DNA from 2 places in the Kitasatospora sp. NPDC007106 genome. Region 1 is predicted to be linked to the other one. Evidence: riboswitches for the same ligand, from Rfam matches in the RefSeq annotation. Region 1 holds a riboswitch; the other holds the start of a gene.
What was found. Region 1 has a riboswitch for cyclic di-AMP ahead of ABZ641_RS05470 (M23 family metallopeptidase). Riboswitches for the same ligand answer to the same signal wherever they lie in the genome.
Positions count from the first base shown of each region.

Region 2: linked by a shared signal. The riboswitch ahead of ABZ641_RS09615 (transglycosylase family protein) and the one ahead of ABZ641_RS05470 (M23 family metallopeptidase) in region 1 are both predicted to bind cyclic di-AMP.

Region 1 is NZ_JBEYFP010000027.1:16,274-28,108, reverse strand. Features, by position in the region: gene ABZ641_RS05485 (alpha/beta hydrolase) at 1-754, opposite strand, end outside; gene ABZ641_RS05480 (4-oxalocrotonate tautomerase family protein) at 903-1,112, shown strand; gene ABZ641_RS05475 (YiaA/YiaB family inner membrane protein) at 1,139-1,429, opposite strand; cyclic di-AMP (ydaO/yuaA leader) riboswitch at 1,655-1,817, shown strand; gene ABZ641_RS05470 (M23 family metallopeptidase) at 1,825-2,595, shown strand; gene ABZ641_RS05465 (hypothetical protein) at 2,627-3,508, opposite strand; gene ABZ641_RS05460 (GNAT family protein) at 3,605-4,219, shown strand; gene ABZ641_RS05455 (sensor domain-containing protein) at 4,303-5,031, shown strand; gene ABZ641_RS05450 (hypothetical protein) at 5,168-5,878, shown strand; gene ABZ641_RS05445 (hypothetical protein) at 5,842-6,885, opposite strand; tRNA gene ABZ641_RS05440 (tRNA-Met) at 7,398-7,471, opposite strand; gene ABZ641_RS05435 (PrsW family intramembrane metalloprotease) at 7,549-8,820, opposite strand; gene trmB (tRNA (guanosine(46)-N7)-methyltransferase TrmB) at 8,961-9,791, opposite strand; gene lhgO (L-2-hydroxyglutarate oxidase) at 9,842-11,113, opposite strand; gene ABZ641_RS05420 (TROVE domain-containing protein) at 11,222-11,835, opposite strand, start outside.
Region 2 is NZ_JBEYFP010000065.1:12,431-14,752, forward strand. Features, by position in the region: gene ABZ641_RS09610 (cytochrome P450) at 1-409, shown strand, start outside; cyclic di-AMP (ydaO/yuaA leader) riboswitch at 622-787, shown strand; gene ABZ641_RS09615 (transglycosylase family protein) at 792-1,622, shown strand; gene eno (phosphopyruvate hydratase) at 1,827-2,322, shown strand, end outside.

The sequences.
Region 1 (11,835 bases):
CGCCGCCCTCGATGATCACCATACGCCCCCGCAGTGCCGAGGCCTGCCGCTCGGCGAGCGCCGCCGGGTCGGGGAAGTCCGGGTCCCGGCTGCCCATGACGACCAGCGCCGGGCACTGCACGTCCGCGCCCCAGCCGGTCGGCGCGGAGTCGCCGCGGACGTAGCCGCGGACCGCCCGGCGGCGCCCCGGCTGCTTCAGCGCGGCGACCAGCCGGGCCCGCTGGGCATCGAAGTCCGCGGGCCGCGCGGTCGGGAAGTAGAACTTCTGCGCGGCGCCCCACAGCCCGGGGAACCAGGTGACGGCCGGGGCGAGCAGGCCGACCATGGCCTTCTGCAGCAGGTTCGGCGGGAAGTTCTCGAAGAAGGCGTCGACCAGGACGATCCCGGCGACCCGCTCCGGGGCGTCCGCGGCGACCCGGACGACGGTGGCGCCGGTGTACGAGCTGCCCACCAGGACGGCGCGGTCGATGCCCAGGTGGTCGAGCAGGGCGCGGACGTCGCCGGCGATCGCGGTCGGCGAGTAGTCGTCCCACGCGGCCGAGGACTCGCCCATGCCGCGCAGGTCCATGGTGACCACCCGGTGTCCGGCGGCGGTGAGCAGCGGGTGCAGGTGCCGGTAGGCCGACCGCAGGTCGAGCATCCCGGGCAGCAGGACGACGGGGGTGCCCGTGCCCTGCTCGGTGTCGTCGTACGCCAGGCGGCCGCCGGGGACGTCCAGGTGGCGGGTCTGCAGGGCGTGCTGGGTGTCGTTCACGGCCGGCCTCCTTGGCCTCGCTGACGCGGCTGATTGCCCGTAGCCATAAAGCTACGGCTAATAGCCTTAGTCGTCAAGGGCGGCGCGGCGGCTCGTGCCGGCTGCGGTAGCTTTCGGCGACCGCGGGAACCGAGAGACCGGAGGCGTCATGCCCCTCATCACCGTCAAGCAGCTGGCCGGCCGCACCGAGGAGCAGCGCGCCGAGATCGCCCGCGAGCTCACCGCCGCCTACGCCCGGGCGACCGGCATGGACCCGGAGAAGGTCTGGGTCGTCGTCGAGGAGATCCCGGCCGAGAACTGGGCGGCCGGCGGCGAGACCTTCGCCGCCAAGCAGGCCCGGGCCGCCTCCGCCGGCTGACCGCCGCGGGCCGGGCCCGCGGGGGCTCAGAGGTTGTCGGCCCGGAACGGGTCGTGTTCGGCCAGCAGCTTGTCCAGCCTGGCCTGGTCCACCCGGGACACCAGCTCGCCGGCGTCCTGGCGGTCGCGGACCACCTTGGCCAGCGTGAACGAGGACGTGATCACGTACAGCAGGGCGACCGCCAGGAAGGCGCGCATCCAGGCGTCCACCGGGAGGCGGGCGATCCCGATCGCCAGGGCGGCCGTGGCGAGGGCGAAGGACAGGACGGCCTGCACGTAGTAGGCGGCCGTGGTGCGGGACTGCATCGGTGCGCTCATGCCTTGCAGGGTCCCGGAGCGGGCACCGGCCCGCATGAGTACGGATACTCACCCCGAGGGGGGCGATCACCCTCCGTCAGGGGCGGATTCACAATCTATGGCAAATCGCCCATCCTGCGCGTAGCCCTTACGAATCCACCGTCGCAGACGCTTGGAATCAAGGCGTGCCTAGCATTAACGTTTGATAACGCAGCGCGGTCGGCAACGCCGTACCGACACGGCACCGTGCGCGTGTCGCTCAATCCCGCGGCTGCCTTCGCCGGTGGTCACGGGAGCCGGGGAACCACCTTCCTTGGGGTGAATCGGCCGGGCCGGTGGCCCAGCCGTAGGAGACCTTCCTGCTCCGAACCCGTCAGCTAACCCGGTCGGCGAGGGAAGGAAAGGAGTGCGCCCCCGTGGCGTCGACGCACTCGGCGGACTCCACCGCCGCAGCCACCCAGCTCCTCGACCACCCCTGGGAGCAGGCCGACCAGGCCCGCCACCGGATGCCCCGGCAGACCAGGGGCGGCAGCCCGCTGCTGGGCGTCACCGCCACCGTGGCCGCCACCCTCGGCGCCGCCGGCATGACCGCGGCCGCCGCCGGCCCGGCCGCCGCGGCCGAACCCGCCGTGAGCGCGCCCGACCAGGCCGCCGACTCCGCCGACCCGGGCCTCGCCCTCTTCGCCCGCATCCAGCAGCAGGCCGACCACCGCACCGCCGCCGACGAGGCCGCCCGCCTCGCCGCCGCGCAGGAGGCCGAGGCCCGCCGCGCCGCCCAGGCCGCCGTCGAGGCCACCGCCCTCGCCCTGCCGACCACCGGCTACACCCTCGGCGCCCAGTACGGCCCCGGCGGCCACTGGGCCCACCTGCACACCGGCCTCGACTTCCAGGCCGCCACCGGCACCCCGGTCACCGCCGTCGGCAACGGCACCGTCACCTCGGCCGGCTGGGCCGGCTCCTACGGCTACCGGATCGTCGAGACCCTGCCCGACGGCACCGAGGTCTGGTACTGCCACCTCAACCGGCTCGCGGTCACCGACGGCCCGGTCGAGCGCGGCACCGTCCTCGGCACGGTCGGCGCCACCGGCAGCGTCACCACCCCCCGCCTCCACCTCGAGATCCGCCCCGCCGGCGGCGCCCCCGTCGACCCCCTCGGCTGGCTCCGCTCCCACGGCGTCCAGCCCTGAGAAGTCCTTTCCCGGGTGCCCCCGCGCGCCCCTACTGCTCCTCCTGGCGGGCTGCGGCGTAGGCCTCCAGTTCGGCGGTGCCGGGTTCGGGGGCCAGGTCGGGGTAGTCGGTGAGCAGCAGGGCCGGCAGCCCCGGGACGGTCCACTGCCCGCACAGCCACAGCGCGACGTCCGCCACGACCTGCTCGAAGTCCTCGAACTCCCCCCGCAGCTCGTACGGCATCGGCTCGCCCTGCGCGGTCAGCGCCGCCAGGTTCCGGTAGCTGCGCTGCATCAGCCCGTACTCCAGCAGCCGCCGCGCCCCGTCCGTCGCCATGCCGATCGACAGCAGGTGCGCCTCGCCCCAGCCGAGTGCCGCGTCCGCCCCGGTCATCGGGTCCAGTGCGCCGCCGTCGACCAGGGCCGCGTACGCCGCCGCCCGGTCCTCGGGCTCCAGGGCGCGGAAGCCGTCCAGCCAGGCCCGCACCGCGTCGGTGTCCGCGGTGTCCACCCCGTCCGCCCGCAGCAGCAGCGTGTAGAGCCGGGGCCAGGTCAGCAGCTGCGGCCGCCGCAGCAGCGTCCCGAGCAGTTCGCCCTGCCATTCCGCCTCGGCGTGCAGCCGCTCCTGCCGCTTGGCGTTGAGCCGCCGGGCGGCCCGCTGGTGGTCGATCAGCAGCCGGACGGTCTCGCCGTACACGCCGGGGTCGCCCTCCGGCTGGACGTACAGGTGGAGCCGTTCGTGGAGCAGTTGTTCGACCACGGCGGAGCCGAGTTCGGGCCAGCCGTCGTGGAGCGGTGCGCCGCCGAGTTCCAGCAGGGTCAGGACCTGCTGGACGGCCTCCTCCGGTACCGGGGGCAGTGCCTCGGCGTCCGCCCAGGCGAGCAGGGACCCGGCGCGGGTACGGGGGATGAGCTGCAGGTCTTCGTCGTCCACGCCGGTACCGTAGCCGGTGCGGGGTCCGGCGCGCGGCACCCGGGCCCGCCGCGGGCCGGGGGTGCGGCCGGGCCGGCCGGGGTAGGGTCGGCGGCCATGACAGCCGAACAGGTCCGGACGGTCCGCCAGGTCCGCCTGGTGGGACCGCGCCTGGCGATCCGCGAGTTCCGGCTGGACCCGGAGGACGTTCTCGCCCTGCACGCCGTCCTCGGCGACCCGGAGACCGTCCGGCACCTCGGGTACGAGGTGTGCGACGAGGAGGAGTGCGCCGACCAGGTCGAGCTCTCCCTCGACGAGGCCGAGCAGGACCCGCGCACCGTCTACCGGCTCGCCGTCGCCCCGGCCGAGCGGGACGGCGGGACCCCGCCGATCGGCCAGGCCGTCCTCGAACTCGAAGGCACCCGCGCCGCCTCCCTCGGCTGCGTGCTGCGCCGGGACACCTGGGGCAACGGCTACGCGGGCGAAGTCCTCGCGCTGCTCTGCGGGTTCGGCTTCGGGACGCTCGGCCTGCACCGGCTCGCCGCCCGGGTCGACCCGGAGAACGCCGCCTCGGTGCGGGTGCTCACCCGGGCCGGTTTCCGGCCCGAGGGCCGGATCCGGCACGACCGGCTGGTGCGCGGGGCGTGGCGGGACTCGCTGCTGTTCTCGCTGCTGGAGGACGAGTGGGTGCGGCCCGCCGCAGCACGGGGGTGGGGAGAACCCCACCCCTGAGCCGCCGGTGGGCCGGATTACCCCGGGCGCCCCGCTCCGGCACCGTGGAGTCGTCAGTCCGAACGGACACCGAGGGGCCACAGATGACCACCGCACCGCTGCACCAGACCGCCGCGCCGTACCCGGGTGACGCGCCCTACCCGGGCGACGTGCCCGCCGAGCGCCGGCCCGGCTTCCTACGGGCGCCGTTCGCGGCCGCCACCTACCGGGAGGTCGGCTTCGTCCTCACCGGTCTGCCGATCGCGATCGCGGCCTTCGTCGTCGCCGTCGCCCTGTTCTGCACCGGGCTCGGCCTGCTCGTCACCGCACTCGGCCTGCCGGTGCTGGCCCTGCTGCTCGTGCAGGCCCGCGGCTTCGGCGCGCTGGAGCGGCACCGGGCCCGCGTCCTGCTCGGCACGCCGGTCGCCGCGCCCGCGCCCGTCGTCCCGAAGCGCCCCGGCTTCTGGGGCACCGTCACCGCCCGGCTCGCCGACGGCGCGGGCTGGCGTGCGGTGCTGCACCAGGTGCTGATGTTCCCCTGGGCGGTGCTGAGCTTCGCCGTCACCGTGACCTTCCTGGTGACCGGCTGGGTGGTCGCGCTGTACCCGCTCTACCACTGGGTCTTCGCCCGGTACACCGACTGGCCGGGCTACCGGGTGTACGACTTCACCACCGACGCCGGGCGCCACCACGAGTTCTACGTCACCAGCCCGGCCCAGATCGCGGGCGTCTGCGCCCTCGGCATCGTGCTGGTGCTGCTCACCCCGCAGCTGGTCCGCGGGCTCACCGCGGTCAACCGGCTCGCCGCCCGCGGCCTGCTCGGCGGCCGCTGAGCCGACTGCCCCTCAAGGTGCGGCCCCCACGGCCCCCGACAGCCCGGATGCGGGCCGCCGGGGGCCGTGGTCCGATGAGGCCGTACCGCGCCCGGGCCGCCGCCCGGGTGCACCGCCCGTCCGCGAGGGAGCCGCCGTGCTGGTGACGTCCCGTCCGCTCGACGAGTACTGCGCCTCCTTCGGCCTCAGCCGGGCCGTGCTGCGCGGCCTGTCCGGTCCGCTGCTGGACTGCCCCGGCGGCGCCGCCGGGCTCGCCGCCGAGGCCCGCGCGCTCGGCTGCCGGGTGGTCGCCGCCGATCCGCTGTACGCCGTGCCGCCCGCCGTGCTCGCCGACCTGGCCCGCGCCGGCCGGGACGCCATGGCCGCGCAGATGTGCAGCACCCCGCAGCGCTACCCCTCCCCCCGCCACCTCCGGTACGACAAGTACCTGCGCAGCTGGGACCGGGCCCGGGAGCTGTTCACGGCCGACCGGGCCGCCCACCCCCACCGCTACGTGGCCGCCGAACTGCCCCGGCTGCCGTTCGCCGACGGCACCTTCGCCCTCACCCTCAGCTCGTACCTGCTGTTCGCCTACCCGGACCGGTTCGGCCCCGACGAACAGCTGTCGGCGCTGCTCGAACTGGTCCGGGTGACCGATCCGGCCGGCGAGGTCCGCGTCCACCCGCTGCACGACGGGGAGGGCAGGCGCTGCCGGCACCTCGACGGGCTCCGGGCCGAGCTCGGCCGGCACGGGGTGGCCAGCGAGATCACCGTGCGGCGTGCGGCCGGACAGGACCGCCGGGTGCTGCGGCTGCGGTCCGTCCGCCGCCGTCAGGGAGCGGCCGGACCTTCGGGGGCCCGCACCTGAGGCGGGATCGCCGGCACCTCGGCGGTCTGCGGGCCGCCGGCCGTGCCGGTGTCCCGGCCACCGCCGTCCGGGCCGTCCGAACCGCCCCCGCGCCCGTCGCCGTCGGCCGCCGGGGCGGGCATCCGCCGCAGCACCTCGTCGGCGACCGCCCGCCGCCGCGAGTCCGGCGGCACGTTCCGGGTGTTGCGGACCTTGTAGGCGACGGCCGCCCGCAGCGCAGCCCGCTGCTCCGCGGTGAGCTCGGGGCCGCCGAGCATCGCCTTGGCGGCGAGCAGGGCCTGCAGCAGCTCGAAGGGCGACAGGTGCCGGTCGATCGCCGAGACGACGAGGTCCAGGTTCTCCGGGTCGGGATTGCCCTGCAGCAGGGCGAGCGCCTGCACCCGCAGGCCCTCGACGCCGGTCTCGAAGAGGTCCCGCACCTGCCGGGAGCTGAAGTTCAGCGACCGGGCGGCCAGCACCGTCTGGTTCACCGAGTCGGCGAGGGTCTGCCGGTCGGCGGCGGACAGCGCCCGGGCGAGCAGCAGCCGGGTCAGCAGCCAGCCGGCGAGGAAGCCGAGGACGGTGAAGTACACCGAGAGGGCCGCCGCGAAGCCGGCCGCGCCGGGGCCGCCGCCGACCGCCGGGGCGAGCGCCTCGCCGAGCTCCCTCAGCCGCCGCGGCAGGGTGCCGATCTGGGTGAGTCCGGCACCGAGCAGGATCTTGGTCAGCCAGTCGGAGACCTGCTCCAGATTGGTGTTGGGGGCGTAGCTCGCGGTCGAGGTCGCGGACTGGTCGTCCGGATGGGCCGCGGCCCCGCTGGTCAGCAGCTTGGGGATGCCGAAGAGGAAGCCGAGCAGGCCGCCGCCGACCGCGAACGTCGCCGCGACCACCAGGCCGCCGCCGAGCGCCCGCACCCCGTGCTCGCTCGCCAGGGCGTACAGCACCAGGCCGACCAGCCCGGCGCCGACCACCCCGGCCAGCCCGATCCGCACCGCCGGCACCGGCTGTCCGCCGTGCTCCAGCTCCACCCGAGCCACCCCCGCCCCCGGTCCCCTGTGGTCCGCAGTGACTGTAGCGGACCGGCCGGTCACTCCGGGAGGTCACCGCACCCGGCGGGACGGGGCTCCGGGCGGGGGCCCGGACCGGGCCCGGACATGCAGACGGCCCGCGGGCTGCTTCCGCGGCGCCGGTCCTCGAGGGACCGGCGGCCGAGGCACCGGGGACGTACCGGTGAGCCCGCGGGCCGGGTGACTGCTTGGGTCTGCGCCTGCCGCCGGAGGCCCTTGGGGCCCCGCACACTGCACAGGCAGGGGCGGCTCTAGCGAGCAGCCACCTCACGCATCCTGGTGGTACTCAACTCAGGATCACCTCCTTTCAGTGTGCGGCCACCTTAGGCACGCGCTCCGGAGGAGGGCAATGGATTTTCCGGGTACCGCCGGTACCCGGCTGGGCGGACCCGGAGGGGACCGTGCGCGCCCGGGCACCGCCCGGACACGACGAAGGCCCGGCAGAATATCTGCCGGGCCTTCGTGCTACTGAGTAGCGGGGACAGGATTTGAACCTGCGACCTCTGGGTTATGAGCCCAGCGAGCTACCGAGCTGCTCCACCCCGCGTCGGTGAACCCAACACTACGTGACGGACGCGCGGAAGGGAAATCCGTTCCCCGCGGGGGCGCCGTCCACGCCCCCGGTCACTCCGGCAGCGGAGGGCGGGCGGGTTGCCGGGCGCGCCGGGCGCGGGCCCACACCGCCAGGCAGACCAGGGCCGCGAAGGCGGGCACCATGACCAGCCCGTAGATCAGCAGGAAACCGTCCGTTCCCAGACCCGCGGCGCCGTTCCACACCCCGTGCAGGCCGATCGCCGCGGCCAGGCCCACCGGGGCGGCGAGCCGGGAGAGCCAGCGCCGCCCGGTGGTGAGGGTGATCGCCACCCCGAGGCCGGTCAGCGCGGTGAACAGCGGGTGCGCGAAGGGCGACAGCAGCGCCCGCAGCACGAAGGTGTGCACGGTGGAGTCGAAGTCGCGCAGGGTCGGCGGCTCGCCGAGACCGATGGAGTCCAGCCGGGACTGCTGGTCGTCGGTGAAGGCGCGGCCCAGGTAGAGGGCGTTCTCGGTGAAGGCGAAGCCGCAGGCCGTGATCGCGCCGAGGACGAGGCCGGCGGCCAGCGTCCGCGGGCTGGAGCGGGCCCGCGGATGCGCCCGGTCACCCGGCGCGAGCAGCACCGGCGGGCGGAAGTACGGCAGCGGCCGCAGGTGCGGCCGTATCCGCGGCAGCGCGCCGCGCGGGCGGCGCGGCCGGGGGACGGCGGGCACCGGCGCGGGCGGGCCGGCCGTGTGCGACCCCTCCGGGCCGGCCTCGGCGAGCAGCGCACAGCTGTGGTCCTGCCGGCAGCTGGGCCGCCTGCGGACGGGCAGCAGCAGCAGGAGGATCGCGGCGCCCTTGCAGAGCTCCTCGATCAGCGGGGTGGCGACCTCGGCGCCGAGCGTCTCGCCGCGGCTGCTGCCCTGGTGGGCGACCAGGAAGTCGCTGGCCCACCCGTTGGCGAGCAGGGCCACCGTGGTGGCCGCGCAGGCGCCCCAGGCCAGGCAGAAGAGGGTGTGCCGCAGCGGGACGCGCGCGGTCTGGTTGAGCCAGGCCAGCGAGCCCAGCACGAAGGGCAGCGGCAGCAGGGCGAGCCCGAGCCCGACCAGCAGGCCGGTGGTGCCGGTCTGCCGCTGCACCAGGTGCAGGATCAGCACCCCGCTGCCGGCCAGCGCGAACGCGGCCAGCGAGGAGGAGAGCGCCGGGTAGTGCAGTGAGCGGTGCAGGGCCTCCAGCCGCGCCCAGTGCGGCAGCAGGCGGCGGACCGCGCCGGCCCGGGGCCCCGGGATGGTCCGGGTGCCGGCGGGGGTCGCGGGCGGTTCGTCGGCGGCAGTGCGGGCCGTGGTGCTGGGGGACGGGCTGCCGCTGGGCGGACGGCTCACCCGGAAAGCGTAGGCGACGGCTCCGCCGGAGGGGGAGCCCCCGGGACGATCCGTGTGCCCGTCATCACTGCGGGTGACGTACCGTCAGCTCCCGGTGGCGGGGTGCCGCCACCGGGTCCGGCGGGAGTCCGCCGGGCGGATCAGCGGCGCCGGAAGAGCAGGTCGTGCACGACGTGCCCCTTGGCCAGGCCCGCCCGCTCGAACTTCGTCAGCGGCCGCCAGTCCGGGCGCGGCGCGTAACCGGGCACGCTGCCCGCCGGGCGCTCCTCGGGCTCCAGCCAGCCGCTGCCGTCGCCCTCGGGGTGGAGGTTCTCCAGCTCGTCCGAGGCGGAGAGCACGTCCAGCATCTGCTCCGCGTAGTGCTCCCAGTCGGTGGCGCAGTGCACCAGCGCGCCGGGCGCGAGCTTGGGCAGCACCAGCTCCAGGAAGTGCGGCTGGATCAGGCGGCGCTTGTGGTGCTTGGGCTTCGGCCACGGGTCGGCGAAGTAGACCCGCAGACCGGCCAGCGAGGCGTCCGGCAGCATGTCGCGGAGCAGGATCACCGCGTCGCCCGCGGCGAGCCGCACGTTGGGGGAGCCGTCGCGCTCCAGCATCTGCAGCAGGTTGCCGTGGCCGGGCGTGTGCACGTCGGCGGCCAGGATGCCGGACGACGGGTCGGCGGCGGCCATCGCGGCCGTGGTCTCGCCCATACCGAAACCGATCTCCAGGGTGACCGGGAGGTCGCCGAAGAGCGCCGGCAGGTCGAGCGGGGTGCCGTCGATCGCCAGCCCGTACCGCTCCCACAGCCGGTCCAGGGCGTCCGCCTGGGCGTTGGTCATCCGGCCGCGGCGCGGCTGGAAGCTGCGGATGCGCCGCTCCCGGTGCTGGGCCTCGGTGGCCTTGTGCGGGTACATCGGCGCCGGGTACGCGGCCGGGGCGGCGGAGAGCCGGGCGGACGGGGACAGCTCGGGGCTGGGGGCGGTGGCAGTCACAATCGCCCCAGTCTACGAGGGTCCGCCGGCGGCCCGGCGTGGCCCGCGTCTCATCGCCCCGGCCCGGCCGCGTCCCGCCAGGGCGCCCCGCCGCCGGCCTCCAGCGCCGCCAGCGCCCGCCGGGCCACCTCACGGCCGATCGGCAGCGAGGCGGTGGCGGCCGGCGAGGGCGCGTTCAGCACGTGCACCGCCCGGCGGGCGGAGGCCGGGTCGTCCGGGTCGAAGCCAGCGAAGGCGAAGTCGTCCAGCAGCGAGCCGTCCCGGGCCACCGCCTGGGCGCGCACCCCGGCCGCCGCGGGGACGAGGTCCCCGGCGGTCACGGCCGGCAGCAGCCGCTGCACCGCGGCGGTGAACGCCTTCCGCGACAGCGAGCGGTGCAGCTCGCCGAGCTCGTACCGCCAGTGCCGCCGGGCGATCCGCCAGGTGCCGGGGAAGGCCGCCGTCCCCGCGAGGTCGCGCAGCCGCACCGTGCGCCAGTCGTAGCCCTCCCGGGCCAGCGCGGGCACCGCGTTCGGGCCGACGTGCACGTCCCCGTGGACACCCCGCGTGAGGTGCACGCCCAGGAACGGGAAGGCCGGGTCCGGCACCGGGTAGACCAGGCCCCGGACGAGGCCCCGCCGGTGCTCGGCCAGCTCGTAGTACTCGCCGCGGAACGGGACGATCCGCACCCCCGGGTCGTCCCCTGCGAGCCGCGCCACCCGGTCGCCGTGCAGGCCCGCGCAGTTCACCAGCACCCCGCAGCGGACCTCCCCCGCCGAGGTCTGCACCGTCACCCCGTCCGCACGGCGGGCCACCGCGCGCAACTCCGTCCCGGTGTGCAGCACCGCGCCCTTCTCCCCGGCGAGCTCCGCGTACCGGCGGGCCACCGCCGGGAAGTCGCAGATGCCGGTCGTACCGACGTGCAGGCCCGCCACCCCGCGGACCTCCGGCTCGTACCCGGCGATGCCCGCCGCGTCCAGCTCGGCCACCGGGATGCCGTTGGCGCGGCCGCGCTCCGCCAGCGCGGCCAGCCGCGGCAGCTCCTCGGCCGACGTGGCGACGATCAGCTTGCCGGTCACCTCGTGCGGGATGCCCTGCTCGCGGCAGAACTCCACCATCTCCGCGGCGCCGCCGGTCGCGTACCGGGCCTTCAACGAACCCGGCCGGTAGTACACCCCGCTGTGGATCACCCCGCTGTTGCGGCCGGTCTGGTGCGCGGCGAGGGCCTGCTCCTTCTCCAGCACCGCGACCTGCACGCCGGGCTGCGCCCGGGTCAGCGCGTATGCCGTGGACAGGCCGACGATGCCGCCCCCCACCACCAGAACGTCGACGTCGTAGCGCACCTCGGCCCCTTCGCTCGGCTGCCCCCGCCGCAGCGATCGTGCCACGACAGTGGCCCACCGAGAAGGCGGCCGGGGGAACCCCCACGCGCCCCTGTGCGGCGGCTGCCGCTAGTCCTGCTCCCAGGGCCAGTGGGCGTCGCGGCCGGCCTCCAGCAGCGGGATCAGGCGGAAGGCCGCGTCGGTCAGGCCGCCGAAGGTGTGGCGGCGGGCGCCGCCGGAGGGCGCGTGGCCCGCCCGGTAGCCGGCCAGGTTCCAGGTGTAGACCGGGACCTGCGCCGGGACCGCGGCGAGCGGGTCGCCCTGCCAACCGCCGTACGCCTGCTCGTCGGTGACGATCACCACCCGGTCGTGGCCGCGGTAGTGCTGCCGGACGGCCTTGCCGGTCTCGGTGCCACCGAGGTCGGAGAAGCGGTCCAGCACCTTCAGCACCGCGTCGCCGCGCTGCAGCTTGATCCGGCGGCTGGTGGTGCCGAACTCGACCAGGTCGGCGTCGGCCGCGCGCAGCGCCAGCGCCGCGCCGAAGACCGCTGCCGAGTCCGCCCGGTTGAGCTGGGTCTGCGCGCTCGGCCGGTCGAACATGGAGCCGGAGCGGTCGACCAGGACGAGCGTGCGGCCCGGCAGCACCGGGACGTTGGCGAGCGAGTGGCCGAGCGCCGTCTCCAGCGCGTGGCCCCAGCGGAGCGAGGGCGCGTGCCGGTGCGCGGCGAGGTAGCGGAACGGGA
Region 2 (2,322 bases), on a different contig from region 1:
GCTGCTGCGCTACGACGGGCCGGTGGAGCTGGCCACCTGGCGGTTCGCGACCCGGCCGCTGACGATCGGCGGGGTGGAGATCCCGGTCGGCGACCCGGTGCTGGTGGTGCTGGCGGCGGCCGACCGCGACCCGGCCCGGTTCTCCGACGAGAACACCCTGGACCTCGCCCGCGCCGACAACCCGCACCTGGGCTTCGGCCACGGCATCCACTACTGCATCGGCGCCCCGCTGGCCCGCCTGGAGGGCCGGGCCGCCCTGGCGACGCTGCTGACCCGGCTGCCGGACCTCGCCCTGGACGCCGACCCGGCGGACCTGCGCTGGCGCGGCGGCCTCATCATGCGGGGCCTGCGCGAGCTGCCGGTCGCCTTCACCCCGGCAGGGCCGTCCGGGCGGCGCGACACGGTCTGACGGTGTGTCGCACCGGTCGGATCCGGTCGGATCTGAACACTCGTCAATCAGGAGAAACCTGCATCGTTCGTGGGCGATTATCGGCTCTCCGTAATTGCTCCGTGATACCCGCGATATGAGCTTGTGATCGGTCGTTCGATCTGCTTACTCTCCCGAACAGTCCGCAGCCGCGGACCCCGGCACGGCAACGCCGAATCCTGTCCGCCGTGCCCGGGCCTCACGACCGAGACCCAGGACAGGGGCGGGGGAACCACGTTCGTCGCCGTCCCCACGGCTAGGGGTGAAGCCGCGTCAGCAGGGCCCCTCCTGCGGCCGCGGCCGGGCCAGCCTCCCGGTCCGAACCCGACAGCTCACCTCGCAGGCGTTCGGAGAGGGACAACCCATGCTCTTCACCGGACCTGGCCGCCACCGCCGCAGGACGTCCGCCGAGAAGGCGGTCGCCGTCGCGGGTGTCACGGGTGTCGGCCTCGCCCTGCCGCTGCTCACCGCGGGCGGAGCCCATGCCGCCCCCGTCTCGATCTGGGACAAGGTCGCCCAGTGCGAGAGCGGCGGCAACTGGAGGATCAACACCGGCAACGGCTTCTACGGCGGGCTGCAGTTCACCGCCCGGACCTGGAAGGGGTTCGGCGGCGCCCGGTACGCCCCGCTCGCCCACCAGGCGAGCAAGAGCGAACAGATCGCCGTCGCCGAGAAGGTGCTGGCCTCCCAGGGGCCCGGCGCGTGGCCGGTGTGTTCCAAACGCGCCGGCCTGACCCGCGCGTCCGCCGGGAGCGGCGGGACGCGCAGCGGCACCGGACGGACGCAGGCCCCGGCGGCCCCGGCGGCCCCGTCGTCGCCGTCGCCGCAGTTCCCCGGCCGCGGCGGCTTCGACGCGGACTCCGGCGTGTACTGGTACCAGAAGGACGACCAGTGGTACTGGACGGCGCACCAGGAGGTCTACGAGCGCCACCTGCCGCCGGCGCCCACCGGGCCGGCCGACCCGGCCGACCCGGCCGACGACGGCGCCGACGAGGGCGCCCGCACCCTGCAGGCCGTTCCGGTGCCCTCCCTCGGCCGCGAGCAGTACACCGTGCAGGAGGGCGACACGCTGTCCGGCATCGCCGCCGCGCACGGGCTGCCCGGCGGCTGGGAGCAGCTGTACACGAACAACCGCGAGGCCGTCGGCGCCGATCCGGACCTGATCCTGCCCGGCCAGCAGCTGCGCCTGGCCTGACGGTCCGGCACGGTACGAACGGTCCGTCCGCCCGCGGGGCGGCACCCGCGGGCGGGCGGCCGGTTTTGTGGTCCTTCAGGTGAACTACCGGCGAGTAGACCGGCCACACGGTGAGACAGGGCCATGCGCGGCACGGCCCGGTGGGCCCGTGCGGTTAGGCTCTGGTCGTAACGACCCTCATCCGCTTCCGCTAGGAGATGCCTCGTGCCGTCCATTGATGTCGTCGTAGCCCGCGAAATCCTCGACTCCCGCGGTAACCCCACGGTCGAGGTCGAGGTCGGCCTCGACGACGGCAGCACCGGTCGTGCCGCTGTCCCGTCCGGTGCCTCCACCGGTGCCTTCGAGGCCCTGGAGCTTCGCGACGGCGACAAGAACCGCTACTTCGGCAAGGGCGTGGAGAAGGCCGTCCTCGCCGTCATCGAGCAGATCGGCCCGGAGCTGGTCGGCTACGACGCCACCGAGCAGCGCCTGATCGACCAGGCCATGCTCGACCTGGACGCCACCCCCGACAAGTCCTCGCTCGGCGCCAACGCGATCCTCGGCGTCTCCCTCGCCGTGGCGCACGCCGCCTCCGAGGCCAGCGACCTGCCGCTGTTCCGCTACCTGGGCGGCCCCAACGCCCACGTGCTGCCCGTCCCGATGATGAACATCCTCAACGGCGGCTCGCACGCGGACTCCAACGTCGACATCCAGGAGTTCA